DNA from 3 places in the Bradyrhizobium sp. AZCC 2262 genome. Region 3 is predicted to be linked to each of the others. Evidence: predicted binding sites of a transcription regulator. Region 3 holds the regulator's gene; each other region holds the start of a gene.
What was found. The regulator LexA, encoded in region 3, represses DNA repair genes until DNA is damaged. The targets are predictions, from matches to a motif close to TGTTCNNNNTGTGTTCNG.
Positions count from the first base shown of each region.

Region 1: V1283_RS22200 (ImuA family protein) is a predicted target of LexA. The motif match lies at 2,654-2,671, and genes of this name have one in related genera.
Region 2: V1283_RS39815 (helicase-related protein) is a predicted target of LexA. The motif match lies at 1,751-1,768, and genes of this name have one in related genera.

Region 1 covers NZ_JAZHRT010000001.1:4,651,432-4,656,169, forward strand. The annotation lists gene V1283_RS22190 (error-prone DNA polymerase) at 1-187, opposite strand, end outside; gene V1283_RS22195 (Y-family DNA polymerase) at 184-1,905, opposite strand; gene V1283_RS22200 (ImuA family protein) at 1,796-2,590, opposite strand; gene V1283_RS22205 (putative DNA modification/repair radical SAM protein) at 2,752-3,990, shown strand; gene V1283_RS22210 (UdgX family uracil-DNA binding protein) at 4,013-4,738, shown strand, end outside.
Region 2 covers NZ_JAZHRT010000001.1:8,483,409-8,488,146, reverse strand. The annotation lists gene V1283_RS39815 (helicase-related protein) at 1-1,577, opposite strand, end outside; gene V1283_RS39810 (DUF3108 domain-containing protein) at 2,109-2,942, opposite strand; gene rpmB (50S ribosomal protein L28) at 3,420-3,728, shown strand; gene V1283_RS39800 (AAA family ATPase) at 3,926-4,738, shown strand, end outside.
Region 3 covers NZ_JAZHRT010000001.1:3,924,687-3,929,424, forward strand. The annotation lists gene V1283_RS18705 (molybdopterin molybdotransferase MoeA) at 1-1,141, shown strand, start outside; gene lexA (transcriptional repressor LexA) at 1,355-2,056, shown strand; gene V1283_RS18715 (hypothetical protein) at 2,280-2,696, shown strand; gene V1283_RS18720 (hypothetical protein) at 2,734-3,015, shown strand; gene V1283_RS18725 (ComEC/Rec2 family competence protein) at 3,084-4,738, opposite strand, start outside.

The DNA of each region.
Region 1 (4,738 bases), 730 kb from region 3:
TATCCAGTTCCTTCCAGGCGCGCACCACGCCGGCCAGCGTGTTGTGGTCGGCGATGCCGATGACGGGAATGCCGAGTTCACTGGCCTGATGCACATAGGCGCGCGGATCGGAACCGCCGCGCAGGAACGAGAAATTGGTGGTGATGCCGATTTCGGCATAACCGGGAATGTTCGCAAGGTTTTTCATGCGAACAGCCCGTGCACGAACCATCTGACCGGCGCGGGCTCGCCTTCCGCGTCTGCCAGCTCGCTTTCATAGAGCCCGTCGCGAAAGATCCAGAAACGAAGTCCCGCCTCGTCCTCGATGCGAAAATAATCCCGCGTCGGGCCGTCGCCGTTTTGCTTCCACCATTCCATGGCGATGCGTTCGGGGCCCTCCACCCGCACCACCGCATGCGTCACGCGGCGCCAGGTGAACTGATGCGGCGGACCATCAGGCACCGTTGCAAACGGCACCTTGATGGGCTCCGGTTTTTCGAACAGCCGCAACGGCCGCAGCGGCGGTTCGCTTTCGATACGCTCCGGCCAAGCCGCCTGCGCTGCGGCCGCCAGATGGTGCTGCGCTGTTACGGCCAACACGGCGCTTTCAGGGATGTGGGTATCCTGCGGCAGATGAACGACCACGCGCTTGCCCCCGATGCGCGCGGCGATGCGATCGATCAGCGCGGCCAGTTGATCATTGTCATGGACATTGGCGTCGAGATCGCGCTGCTGTTGCACCACGATTTCGGTGCGGCTGGCGGACAACCTGATCAGATCGAAGCCGAAGCCGGGATCGAGGGGATCGTTGAGCGCATCGAGCCGCTCGCGAAACAGGCGGTCGATCATATCAGCCTTCGTCACCGGACGGCCGGTATCGACCGAGATCGTGCGCACCGCGCCGTCGGTGCGAAAAAAACTGGCTTCCAGCCGCCGCGCGCCCTTGCCCTGTTTGTCCATCGCCGTGACCAGCATGGCAGCGAGCGCGGACAGGTTCATTGCGATCACGGTGTCGGTGGCGACCGGTTCGGGAAAGCGTTTTTCGACGATGTAATCCGGCGGCGGTTTTCGGGGGCTGATCGGCGCATCGCCCTCGCCCAGCGCCTGCTCCAATAATGTGGTGAAGCCGGCGCCGAACCGTGCCGTGATTTCGTGGCGCCCGCGCGAGGCGACGTCGCCGATGGTCTTTAACCCCGCACGGCGCAGGCCGCCGGTGATGGCGTCACCGGCGCCGAGCGTGGAGACCGGCAGCGGGCTGACGGCCTCCGCCTCCTCGCCATCGGCAATGATTTGTCCCGCACCATGCCGCGTCAGGGTCCGGGCGCAGATCGAGGTCGAGGCGATCGCGGCGCTGACGGCAAAGCCGCGGCGGCTCAGCGCGCCGCTCACGATCTGCAGCAGCGCGCGCTCGCCGCCGAACAGATGGGCGCAGCCGGTGATGTCGAGATAGAGCCCATGCGGCGGATCGAGCGCCACCAATGGGGTAAAGCGGTCGCACCAGTCGGCGATGTCTTCGAGCATCTTGCGGTCGGCGACCTCGTCGGCGTCGAACACCGTCAATTCGGGGCAGATCGCGCGGGCATTGGCGAGTGGCAGGCCGATCGAGAGGCCGGCCTGTACGGCCAGATCGTCGAGCGAATGGATCAGGATAGCGTTATGCTGCTTGGCAACGACGACGCTGGGGAAGGTTTGAGTCACCTCTCCCGCTTGCGGGGGAGGTCGGATCGCATCCCCACCCCAACCCTCCCCCGCAAGCGGGAGAGGGGGCGCACCGTTCGTATTGCAAGCAGCGTGGCTCGCAACTGTTTTGGAATTTTCAGCTTGCGCGGCGCTGGCCTGCATAAGCCGCCGCTTGATGCGGTCGATGGGCAGGCGTGGCAGCCACAGGCTGAGGATACGACGCCGGTTCGCTGAAGAGGCACTCATCACATTTCCATTCCATGATCCAGCGGCCGACCGGGCCATGACGGTTACGAACCAGTTGCGCGTCGAAAACAGGCGCGCCCCAGGCGTGCCAGGGCGTAGACGGCGGCGAATGCGCCGCGCGCACGATCCATCGGGTTTCCGCGGTCGAGGGCCGCGGCTCCGCCGCCATCCGCAGCAGCAAGGCGGTGACGCCGGAGGCTGCCGCGGCCAATGTGAGCTTGCGGCTGGCGACGAGATCGAGCTGGCGCGCCTGCCCCCAGACTTCCAGCACGACGGCGCCGAGCGCATCGCAGGCCAGCGCGTCGGCGGCGGTCCGCAACGCGGCGTCGGTGTCGGCGGCGCGCACGGTCACCAGTAACCGCGGATCGAGACCCAATTCGCAAAGCCCGCTCATCGACAGCGCGCCGGATTCAATTTCCGAAAAATCCTGTCGTACCCAGACCAGCGGCCGGCGCGGCGATACCCTTCCCGAAAGTCCTGCGATGAAGCCCGTGGCCGCCGCGCTCTGATGGCCCTCGGCGAACACTTCATGCACCGCTGCGACCGCAAGCCCGCCGCACAGCACAGAATCCGCTGCCGCATGGCCGAGCGCGACCTTGTTGAGGTCATGCGCATCGCCATGCGTCTCCAGGCGCTCGATGCTTCCGCGCAAAGTTGCAAGCGTGCTTGTACGTGCGGTGCTCATGCCCCGCTCCTCGGAAATTTTGGCCTTTACCGCTTTTTCCTATGAACCCGCGGCTGGCTCATTTGTTCATGATATGTTCTAATATAAAGCTAACCGGCCCGGCAGAGTCAATCGGGATCGACACTTTGACGATTCATGAGTGGAATCAAAGGGATCTTGGGATGGACGTGCAACGTAAGCTGGAAATCCTGGCGGATGCTGCGAAATACGATGCTTCCTGCGCTTCCTCAGGGACAGAAAAGCGGGATTCCAGTGACGGCAAGGGCCTCGGCTCGACCGCGCCGGGCATGGGCATCTGCCATTCCTACGCGCCGGACGGACGCTGCATCTCGCTGTTGAAGGTACTGCTCACCAACGCCTGCAATTACGATTGCTTATATTGCGTCAACCGCACTTCTTCGAACGTGCCGCGGGCGCGCTTCACCGTCGACGAGGTGGTGAAGCTGACGATCGACTTCTATCGCCGCAACTACATCGAGGGATTGTTTCTCTCCTCCGGCATCATCCGCAGCGCCGACTACACCATGGAGCAAGTGGTTTCTGTCGCGCGAAAACTGCGCGAGGAGCATCACTTCCGCGGCTACATTCATCTCAAGACCATTCCGGAGGCCGACGATGCGCTGATCGCGGAGGCCGGCAAATATGCCGACCGCCTCAGCATCAACATCGAAATGCCACTGGAGAACAGCCTCGCCAAATTTGCGCCGGAAAAGGACGTGCGCGCGATCCGTCGCACCATGGGCCGGTTGCGGCTGAAGCTCGACGAGGCGCAGGAGAACAACCTGGCCGCAACGCAAGCAAAGCCGCCGCGCTTCGCCCCCGCCGGGCAGAGCACGCAGATGATCATCGGCGCTGATACCGCCAGCGACAAAACCATCCTCGATACCAGCGCCAATCTCTACGGCTCCTACCGGCTCAAGCGAGTCTATTATTCGGCCTTCAGCCCGATCCCCGACGCCAGCCGCGCGCTGCCACTCGTTCCCCCGCCGCTGCTTCGCGAGCACCGGCTCTACCAGGCTGACTGGCTGATGCGGTTTTACGGTTTTGACGCTGGCGAGATCGTCGAGGAGACCGCCGGCATGCTGCCGCTCGACATCGATCCGAAACTGGCCTGGGCGCTGCGCCACCGCGACCGCTTCCCGCTCGATGTCGCAACCGCAAGCCGCGAGGATCTATTGCGCGTGCCCGGCTTCGGCACCAGGGCTGTCGACCGCATCATCGCCACGCGCCGCCTGACCTCGATCCGCTTGGCCGACCTGGTGCGGCTGCATATCCCCCAGAAGAGGACGCTGCCGTTCATCGTGCTCAGCGATCACCGCCCCTCGCCGCATCTGCTCGATGGCGCGGGGCTGGCGGAAAGATTCAAGCCGAAGGCGACGCAATTGGGATTTGGGTTTTGACGTCATTGCGAGGAGGAGAAACATGCACCACACCACCCTCGACAGCGAAACCGATTTCGATGGCTGGCGCAAAGCGGCCCGCGCGTTGGCGCTGAACGATGTAAAACCGTCCGACGTGATATGGCGCGTGGCGGGAGATGCGCCGGAACTGTTCGCGCCGACGCCACCGCTGGAGCCGCAGGGTACCTTCAGCGTATCGGCCAGATTCGTCGAACTGACGGAGGTCGCAATCCTGCACCGCAACCCGGAGCGGTTCGCCCTCCTCTACCGCCTGCTATACCGGCTACGAAGTCACCATGATCTTCTTGATATCGCGACCGATTCCGATGTGGCCGAAGTCACGGCGATGGCCAAGACCGTGCGCTGCGACGAGCACAAGATGCATGCCTTTGTCCGCTTCCGCGAAGTCGGCCGCGAACAGAACTCGCACTTCGTCGCCTGGTTCGAACCAGAGCACCACATCGTCGAACTGGCCGCGCCGTTCTTCGCCCGCCGCTTCGCCGACATGCCCTGGTCGATCCTGACGCCCGATGTCTGCGCGCATTGGGACGGCCATGCCGTCACTATCACGCCGGGCGTGGCCAAGAGCGAAGCTCCGAGCGCGGATCGGCTGGAAGAAACCTGGCGGAGCTATTACGCCAGCATTTTCAATCCTGCCCGGCTGAAAGTTCAGGCCATGCAGAAGGAGATGCCCCGTAAATACTGGAGGAACCTGCCGGAAGCCTCGTTGATTAAGCCCCTGATCGAA
Region 2 (4,738 bases), 4.6 Mb from region 3:
TCCGCCGCATCGGGTGCAAAGGTAAATCCATCGAGCCGGCCGATCGCGTGGCCTTCCACAATCACTTCGCCGGTCTTGCCAATTTCCGTATTCAAAACACTGTTCTCCCGCAGGCGGCGCATCAATACACTGGTACGGCGGTCAACGAAACGCTCCGTAAGCCGTTCATGCAGCGCATCGGATAATTTATTTTCGATCTCCCGCGTCATCCCCTGCCAGTGGTCGGGGTCGGACAGCCAGTCCGGGCGGTTGGCGACGAAGGTCCAGGTGCGGATTTGCGCGATCCGGCCCGACAGCGTGTCGATATCGCCGGTGACGCGGTCGGCCTGGTCGACCTGGGCGGCGAACCATGCGTCAGGTATGCGGCCCCTTTTCATCAGGAATGCATAAAGCGTGGTCACGAGCTCAGCGTGGGCCGCGGGCGCCAGCCGGCGGTAATCCGGGATCTGGCAGGCGTCCCACAGCCGTTCCACGGCTGACGCACCGTGGGCCATGTCCCTCACCTCGCCGTCGCGCGCGGCGTGATCGAGCACGCGCTGGTCTTCCGCGATCGGCGCACGGGTCAAGGCCTCGTGGCCGGGCGGCAGCGCCAGCGACACCTGCAGCGCGCCGAGCGAAGAAAAGTCCAGTTTTGCGTTGCGCCACTGCAGCATTTTGACGCTGTCAAAGGTGTGGTTCTGCAGCGCGTTCACCAGCTCCGGCTCGAACGGCGCGCAGCGCCCCGTGGTGCCGAAAGTACCGTTGCGCGTGGCGCGCCCCGCGCGGCCCGCGATCTGCGCGAACTCCGATGGGTTGAGCCGTCGGAACTGATAGCCGTCGTATTTGCGGTCCGAGGCAAACGCGACATGATCGACGTCGAGGTTCAGCCCCATGCCCACCGCGTCGGTGGCGACGAGATAATCGACGTCGCCGTTCTGGAACATCGCCACCTGCGCATTGCGTGTGCGGGGTGAGAGCGAGCCCAATACGACTGCCGCGCCGCCGTGCTGCCGGCGGATCAATTCGGCGATGGCGTAGACTTCATCGGCCGAGAACGCGACGATCGCGGTACGTCTGGGTTGGCGCGTGATCTTGCGGTCGCCGGCGAATTCGAGCTGCGACAGCCGCGGCCGGGTGATGATGGACGCGCCGGGCAGCAGCCGCTCGATGATCGGGCGCATGGTGGCAGCGCCCAGCAGCAGCGTCTCGTCGCGGCCGCGGCGATGCAGGATGCGATCGGTGAACACATGCCCGCGCTCGAGATCGGCCGCGATCTGGATTTCATCGACGGCGAGAAAACTCACATCGAGATCGCGCGGCATCGCCTCGACGGTCGACACCCAGTAGCGCGGATTCTTCGGCTTGATCTTCTCCTCGCCGGTGACGAGCGCGACGCTGTCGGCGCCCGCCCGATCCGCGATCTTGTTGTAGACCTCGCGCGCGAGCAGCCGCAGCGGCAGGCCGATCACGCCCGACGAATGCCCCAGCATCCGCTCGATGGCGAGATGCGTCTTGCCGGTGTTGGTCGGCCCGAGCACGGCGGTGACGCCGGCGCCGGGCGCGCGATCATTCGCGAACGTGGAAGGAGAGAAAGCCATTATGTGCAGGTGTTTCTATTATGTGCCGATCGTCATTGCGAGCCAACGGGCTAGCGTAAACGCTTCGCGTTTGTCGCAGGCAATGACGGGGAAACTCAGAACTTCGTCCTTTGGCACCATCTGCGCCGATTCTGTTTCACTTTGCGACGGTGATGCGGTCGCGGCTTAAGGTCTGGAACGAGTCTGGAACGAAACGCGCCCGAATCGCTGACTCCTCCCGAGACCCGATACGTTCACCGCAACATCTCGCGCTGAGGCGTTCGGGGCGGCACTAGATCAAGTTTGGACGGGCTCCACAAGCGGCGGTTTGGCGGTGAAATCCTTAAAGGCCGGAGTCGAATCAGAAGTGGTCAAGAGTCAACAGGATTCCGCAAACTCTCGCCGTCGTCCCTGCGAACGCAGGGACCCACAACCACAGGCGCTCATTGGTTGGCGCCGGCAGCAACTCCGAGTCCCTCGATCAGCACGGCCGCGGCGTATGGGTCCCTGCTTTCGCAGGGACGACGGCAGATCGCAGGCGCCAGCCGTCCCCTACTGCGTCTTCGCCACCCTCGGCGGCGCTGCCGTCGTCACAAACGACGTCGCTTCCAGCATCGCCGGTCCGAACGGTGTCGGGATGGTCATGCGGAAGGGAACCAGGACGCGGGTTCCCGCGATCGGCACGAAGGCGATCTCGATCCGGCGTTCGGTGGCGAGGTATTTGATCACCGGGCGATCGGGGATGTAGCCCGCGACCGGCATGAAGTAGATGGCGCAGACCAGCGCCGGCCCGTGATAGCCCCGCTCGGCCCTCACCGTCTCCATGCGCTTGTAATCGAGCTTGAGGTCGTAGCGCATCCGCCCGTCGAAAATCCCGGTGCCGGTGCGGCAGGAGTCCGGGCTCAGCACCTCGCCATTCCCCGGCACGCGCAGCATCGAGCCGGTCATGGGATCGAGCACGCCCTTGCGGTGCGCGTCGGTGACGACGATGCGGTCGGGATCGACCGGCGGCAGCGGATCGATCGAAAAATCCTTCACATTGCCGTTAGCCAGCACCAGGCGGATGGTTTCGGACTTCTTCTGCGTCGTGGTGGTGGCGGTATAGGCATTCGGCACCAGTGCGCCGTTGACGATGCGGCCCTGGCTGGCGCCGGAACCCGTGCCGCCGGAAAACGCCTTCAACAGGCCCGCGGTGCCGCCTTGCGCGGAGGCCGCAAACGCGTCGTCGCCGATTTCGATGGTCCAGGCCCCCTTGCCGACCGGGATGCCGGCCAGCGTCGCCTCATACTGCGCATCCAGCCGCCCCTGTGCGGAAGCCGCCTGCGGCGCCAGCGCGAGGCACGCGGCGGCGCACAGGCTGAAAACGAGCCCGTTTCCTGCGAACAAGGTTTGGGGCCGAATGGCGTACGGGGTAGTCAATTCCTGCAGGTCCCGGGATCGGCGCGAGCTGATGTTCATTTAGGCAGAAATATCCGGCAAACAACGCATGTTTTCGCGAGAACACGCGTCAATCGGACCCAGCTTGCGGTCGCATCCTGCGGCCCGGGCCCACAATCGCGAAAGCCATGGTGTCGGCGGGGATTGCGCCCTTTGTAAGGAGGGTTTTTCATAGCGTTTTGCGAAGCTTGCCCCCGGACTCGATCCCGGGATGGCCTTCCGGTTCGCATCAGGAAACCGCGTCGGAACAAGCCAGTTTGAGGCCCGGAATCGGGCTTTTGGCGGCGTGGGCCGGGCCCAAAAACCTTGACGGTTTGCCCCACTCCCCCTATACGACCGCAGTTCCTGGAAATGGACGCGATTTTGGACCCCCGCGCGCACCGCGTGACGCGCTTGCCTATGGCGGGGATGGAAGAGGATTTTGTAATGTCCCGGCGCTGCGAACTGACGGCCAAGGGCCCCCAGGTGGGCCACAAGGTGAGCCACTCGAACATCAAGACCAAGCGGCGCTTCCTGCCGAACCTGGTCAACGTCACCTTCATCTCGGACGCGCTCGCCCGCAACGTGCGCCTGCGCGTCTCGACCAATGCGCTCAAGAGCGTCGACCACAATGGCGGCCTCGATTCGTATCTGCTGAAGGCCAAGGCCGACCTGCTCTCCCCCCGCGCGCTGGATCTCAAGCGCGCGATCGAGAAGAAGGTCGGCAAGCCGGTGTTCGTGAAGAAGGCGAGCTGAGTTTTTAGCTACATCGGCGGATCAGAGTTTGAAGCGGCCGGGTCGGATGACCCGGCCGTTTTTGTTTGTGGGCGGCGCGCGCCATTTAGGACCTGTGGAATATTGCTTCGCGTTAGGGCTTCAAGCACCTTTTTTGGACACAATGGATAGTTGCATCTATAGAATCGGGTATCCGCGGCCTTGGACCACTCTGTATCATGACAACCGCCCGCCACATCGTCGCACTCCTACAAAGCTACATTGCCGACGATGAGGAACGTTTTCTGTCGATCGCCACTCAGCTCGCGGCGCATGAAGCGAGACAAGGGCATGGTAAGCTTGCGCAGGAATTGCGCGAACTTGTTGATAGCGCCAAGGGAAAAACCGCCAAGGTCGCGCGCCGAGGCGTGGGACCCGTCCCGCTTGCCCAGCCAAAGGGGGAACTGAGCGCATTCCTTTCTGCCCGTTATTCCGATATCCGGCTTTCGAGTATGGTGCTTGCTCCCGAACTCCATGATCGTCTCGCTCGCGTTCTCCGGGAACAACGCCAGCAGGCGCGACTACGCGCACGTGGGCTGGCCCCACGCCGAAAGTTGCTGCTGGTCGGCCCACCTGGGTCCGGCAAAACAATGACAGCAGAGGCAATCGCTGGCGAACTCAAACTTCCGCTCTTCACCGTTCTATACGACGGCCTAATTGGGAAGCTTTTGGGAGAAACGGCCGGACGACTGAGGTTGGTGTTTGATGCCGTCGCGCTGCAACGCGGGGTGTATTTCTTCGATGAGTTCGACGCCATTGGAACACAACGGTCGGGTCCGCACGATGTGGGGGAAATTCGCCGTGTCCTCAATTCTTTTTTGCAGTTCCTCGAAAATGACGACGGGCCTAGCGTAATCATTGCTGCGACCAACCATCCCGAATTGCTCGATCGGGCATTGTTCCGTCGGTTTGATGATGTGATTACGTATAGTCTGCCGACTGCTGAGGTAGTGCGCGGCATATTGGAAGCTCGGCTAACAGGTTATCTGCTT
Region 3 (4,738 bases):
GATCGCGCTCGACGATGCCTTTCATCGCGTGCTGGCGCGCGACGTCGCGGCACGGCGGACGCAGCCGCCGCAGGCGATGTCGGCGATGGACGGCTACGCGGTGCGCGCGGCGGATTCCCCCGATCTCTCGGTGCGGCTGAAGGTGATCGGCGAGGTCGCCGCCGGCCGCCCGTTCGAGCGGAAGGTAGGCCGAGGCGAAGCGGTGCGGATCTTCACCGGCGGCGTGATCCCTGATGGCGCCGACGCCGTCATCATCCAGGAGGATACCGGCGTCGACGGCGATCAGATCACCATCACGGAAGCCGCCGTTGCGGGGCGGCATATCCGGCCCGCCGGCGTCGATTTCCGCGAGGGCGATGTTTTGCTCAATCGCGGACGCCGCCTCGCCGACCGCGATCTGTCGCTCGCCGCCGGCATGAACTATCCGGAGCTTGCGGTGCACCGCCGCCCGAAAGTCGCGGTCCTCGGCACCGGCGACGAGTTGGTGATGCCGGGCGAGATCCCCGGCCCTGGCCAGATCGTCTATTCCAACGGCTACGGCTTGCGGGCGCTGGCGCGCGCCGAGGGCGCCGAGGTCGTCGATCTCGGAATCGCCGCCGACACGGTCCCCGCCACCACGCAAGGCATCCGCCGTGCGCGCGAGGCGGACGCGGATATCCTGATCACCATGGGCGGCGCCTCGGTCGGCGACCACGACCTCGTCAAACAGTCGCTGGAGGCCGAGGGCACGACCATGGCGTTCTGGCGCATAGCCATGCGGCCCGGCAAGCCGATGATGCATGGCAGGCTCGGCACGATGCGCGTGATCGGCCTGCCCGGCAATCCCGTCTCTTCCTATGTCTGCGGTTTCCTGTTTCTGGTCCCGTTGATTCGTGCGCTGTCGGGCCGCGACACAATCCATCACCGGCGCGAAAGCGCCCTGTTGGGGCGCGATCTCGCCGCCAACGACCAGCGCGAAGACTATCTTCGCGCACGCCTCGAAGCGCGCGAGGACGGCACGCTGATCGCGGTGCCGGTGAATCTCCAGGATTCATCGCTGCTCGGGAATCTCGCTGCGGCACGGGCACTTGTGATACGTCCGCCGTTCGCGCCGGCTGCCGCAAAGGGTTCGCCTTGCGAGCTGCTCCGGCTGCCGGAATGACGTCCTGAGCGTGCCTGTAAAGGTGGTCTTGGGCCGAAGCCGCGACGCGTTCACCTGAAATTAAGTGGTTGCGGAACACATATCGAACATATAGTGTCCGTTCATGATTTGTTTCGACTGCTAGTGTCTATGACTGGGAGTTTTGGGGACTCTCGTGATGGACCCCAGAGATTCGGGACCGAAAGATTTGTGCCAACCGGGGGAATGCTCGCGATGCTTACGCGCAAACAGTACGAACTTCTGCGTTTCATTAATGAACGGCTGAAAGAGGCCGGCGTACCGCCCTCCTTCGACGAGATGAAGGATGCGCTCGACCTGCGCTCGAAATCCGGAATCCACCGCCTGATTACGGCGCTGGAAGAGCGCGGCTTCATCCGCCGCCTGCCCAACCGCGCCCGCGCCATCGAAGTCATCAAGCTGCCGGAGCTGGCAGCCGCCGGCAACGGCCGCCGCGGCTTCACGCCGAGCGTCATCGAAGGCACGCTCGGCAAGCGCACGGTGAGCGCGCCGACTACCGAGGACGATGGCAATCGCCCGGTCGCCGTCCCCGTGATGGGCCGGATCGCCGCCGGTACGCCGATCGAGGCGCTGCAGACCCGCAGCCACACCATCAGCGTGCCGCCTGACATGCTCGGCTCCGGCGAGCACTACGCGCTCGAAGTGCGCGGCGATTCCATGATCGACGCCGGCATTCTCGACGGCGACATGGCGCTGATCCAGCGCAATGAGACCGCCGACACCGGCGACATCGTGGTGGCGCTGATCGACGAGGAGGAAGCCACGCTAAAGCGCTTCCGCCGCCGCGGCGCCTCGATCGCGCTGGAGCCCGCCAATGCTGCCTACGAAGTCCGCATCCTGCCGCCGAACCGGGTCCGGATTCAGGGCAAATTGATCGGGCTTTACCGCAAATACTGACCGGCTGGCTTTGCGGACACGACTGCGACGCCCCGGCCTTCGGCGAGGGTTTTTTGTGCGCGCCTGGAACCAAGCCGCGTTAGCGCGTTTGTGATTTAGACGTAGTGCGCCAGTCGCAGAATTGCCCAGAAGCAAGAAAACGCTGTGCGCCAAGTCAGCTCTGATAGAGGCCGGTGCCTCCTTCCAGACACGGGTCCGCTATCTCAAACGAGGGAGCCATCCGATGTGTGACTATAGCCTGCATGCGGTGAAGACGCGGCCTGCCCAGGTCGGCGAGACGCTGATCACCACGACATTCCGCGGTACATCGACCCGCGGCTTTGCGTCGGAACGCGAGCCGGCAGTGGCGGTCTGCATGCTTCCCGGCACCGAACTGGCGTTCGCCCAGGACGTCCGATACGACAACCGGTGGATCTGGACGCGAACCACCGACTGGCGGGTCGCCAAGTTCAACCAGATCGAGCCCGAAGTGTCCGATCGCCACCATGACGCGATCGAATTTCCCGACGGAAGCCATGTGCTGGTGACGCAGCTTTGCGAAGGCCAGCGCGCGACCGTGCTGCAATTGCCTGTGACCGAGGGCGAACGTGCGGCGAAGGTGACGGAAGCGCCACCGGCCGAATCCATCGTGACCGGTTAGACGACGCGCTTGATCCGCCGGTTTATGCCGGCGGATCATGCTGATATGGTTTTGTGAGAAACTCGGCACCGAGGGGCGGTCGGTGGTCAACAAAGTCACATGGCAAAGAGCCGGTCGCGTCACGGAACCCGGACGGTACATGTTCCGGTACGGCTGGCTCACCATCACGGCCGAAGATCTCGCGATCTGGCGGCAATTCCCCGAGGCGTCGTTCACGCTGGTCAACCTGCCGTCGACCCCCGACGCGCCCGAGGAATTCCACCTCGGCGCTTTCGAAATACCGGCCCACCCCTCAAGTCCCTCGCTCGACGAGCACTAGTTTTTTGTCTTGACGCGTTTTCTTTACGCGAACCGGCTTCCACTTCGCTCGAAAACGCTATGTTTCGCCTACTCCTCCGCCTGAAGGTCGGCCTCGGCGGGGGTGGCGTCGACGGCGCGCGGCGGCACCACTCGCGGCGCAAGCACGGTGGTGTCTGCCTCGCTCTCGTCGGCGATGGCCGGCGACCACGGGCGGTCGATGCCCCTCGGTTTTGCCGCCTCGACGACAAATCCCTCACGGCCTTGCCGCAACGCCATCGCGCCCTGCCGCCGCAGCCGTTCGGCATTTATGACGGAAGCCGTGCATGAAGCGGGCGCCTGCCGCATGGTCACAATGAGCGCCGCACGCTCGCAATCGTCCGCCAGCGCCTCGGGCTTGTGCGCCTGCGCGATCAGGCCGCCGCCGGTTTGCATCACGCAGCCAAGGTCGTCGCATGAGACGCCTGCGGTGAGCGACGCGTCAGCCGCCGTTCGCGCGTCCGCATCCGCCGCCAGCCACTCCTTCAGCAGGAAGACATCGCGGGAGCCTTTGGCCGCATGCATCAGATGCAGCAGGCCATCCTGCCCGCGGACGCCGACATGGCGGCCGTCGGCGGAGATGAGGATGTCCGGCTGCGGCACCCTCGCCGCCCACAGCGCCGCTACCAGCACCAGCACGGCGCCCGACCAGCGCAGCGGCGTTCGCAACAGGCCGAGCAGGATGATGCCGAGACTGGCCACAATCAGCGGGCCGATGCCGAACGCCGGCACCCGGCCGACCGCGCCAGGCAACGCCGCGACCCATTGGGTTACGGAAATCATCCAGTCGATGCCGACGCCCATGATCGCCCAGAACAGGCGATCGAAGCCGAACGGCATCGCGACGAGACCGAGCAGGCCCGCCGGCATCACGACCGCTGACACCACCGGCATCGCCGCGAGATTGGCCAGCACGCCATAGGGCGTGACCCGGTGGAAGTGAAAGGCCGCGTACGGCATGGTCGCAAGCCCCGCGACCAGCGATGCCAGCAGCAGCATTGTGACCTCGCGGCCACCCCACAGCGCAGCTCGCGCGGTTGCGGTATGATCTGCCGTCGCGAACAGGCACGGCATGCCGATCTGCACCAGCGCCACCAGGCCGAGCGTGGCGGCGAACGACATCTGAAAACTCGGATGCACCAGCGCTTCCGGCGCGACCGCCAGCACGATCAGGGCCGCGACCGCGAGCGTGCGAAACGTGATCGCCCGGCGATCGACCATGACCGCGATCAGCACCACGGCCGTCATGAAGAACGAGCGCTGCGTCGCCACTTCCGCCCCGGACAGCAGCAGATAGAACGCGGCGGCCGCGAACGCCGCCACCGCCGACCATTTCTTGATGGCGTAGCCGACCGTGAGCGCGGGAAACAGCGCCAGCAGCGCCCGCACCGCAAAGAACACGACGCCGGCGACGACGGCCATGTGATAGCCGGAGATCGAGAGTACATGGCCGAGACCCGAGATGAACATCGCGTCGTTCACCGGTTGAGAGATCGCGTCGCGACGCCCCGTCAACAGCGCGGTGGCAATCGCGCGCTTGTCGCCTTCCAGCGTGGTCCTGATCCGCGCATCGATCGCATCGCGCAAGCCTTGCATGACCGCGGAATAGCGCAGGCGAAGCCCTCCGCCTTCCGGGGGCTCCGCGGCCTTGATCGCGCCCATCACGAATCCGGAGGCGCCGATGCCGGCGAAAAACATGTCGCGGC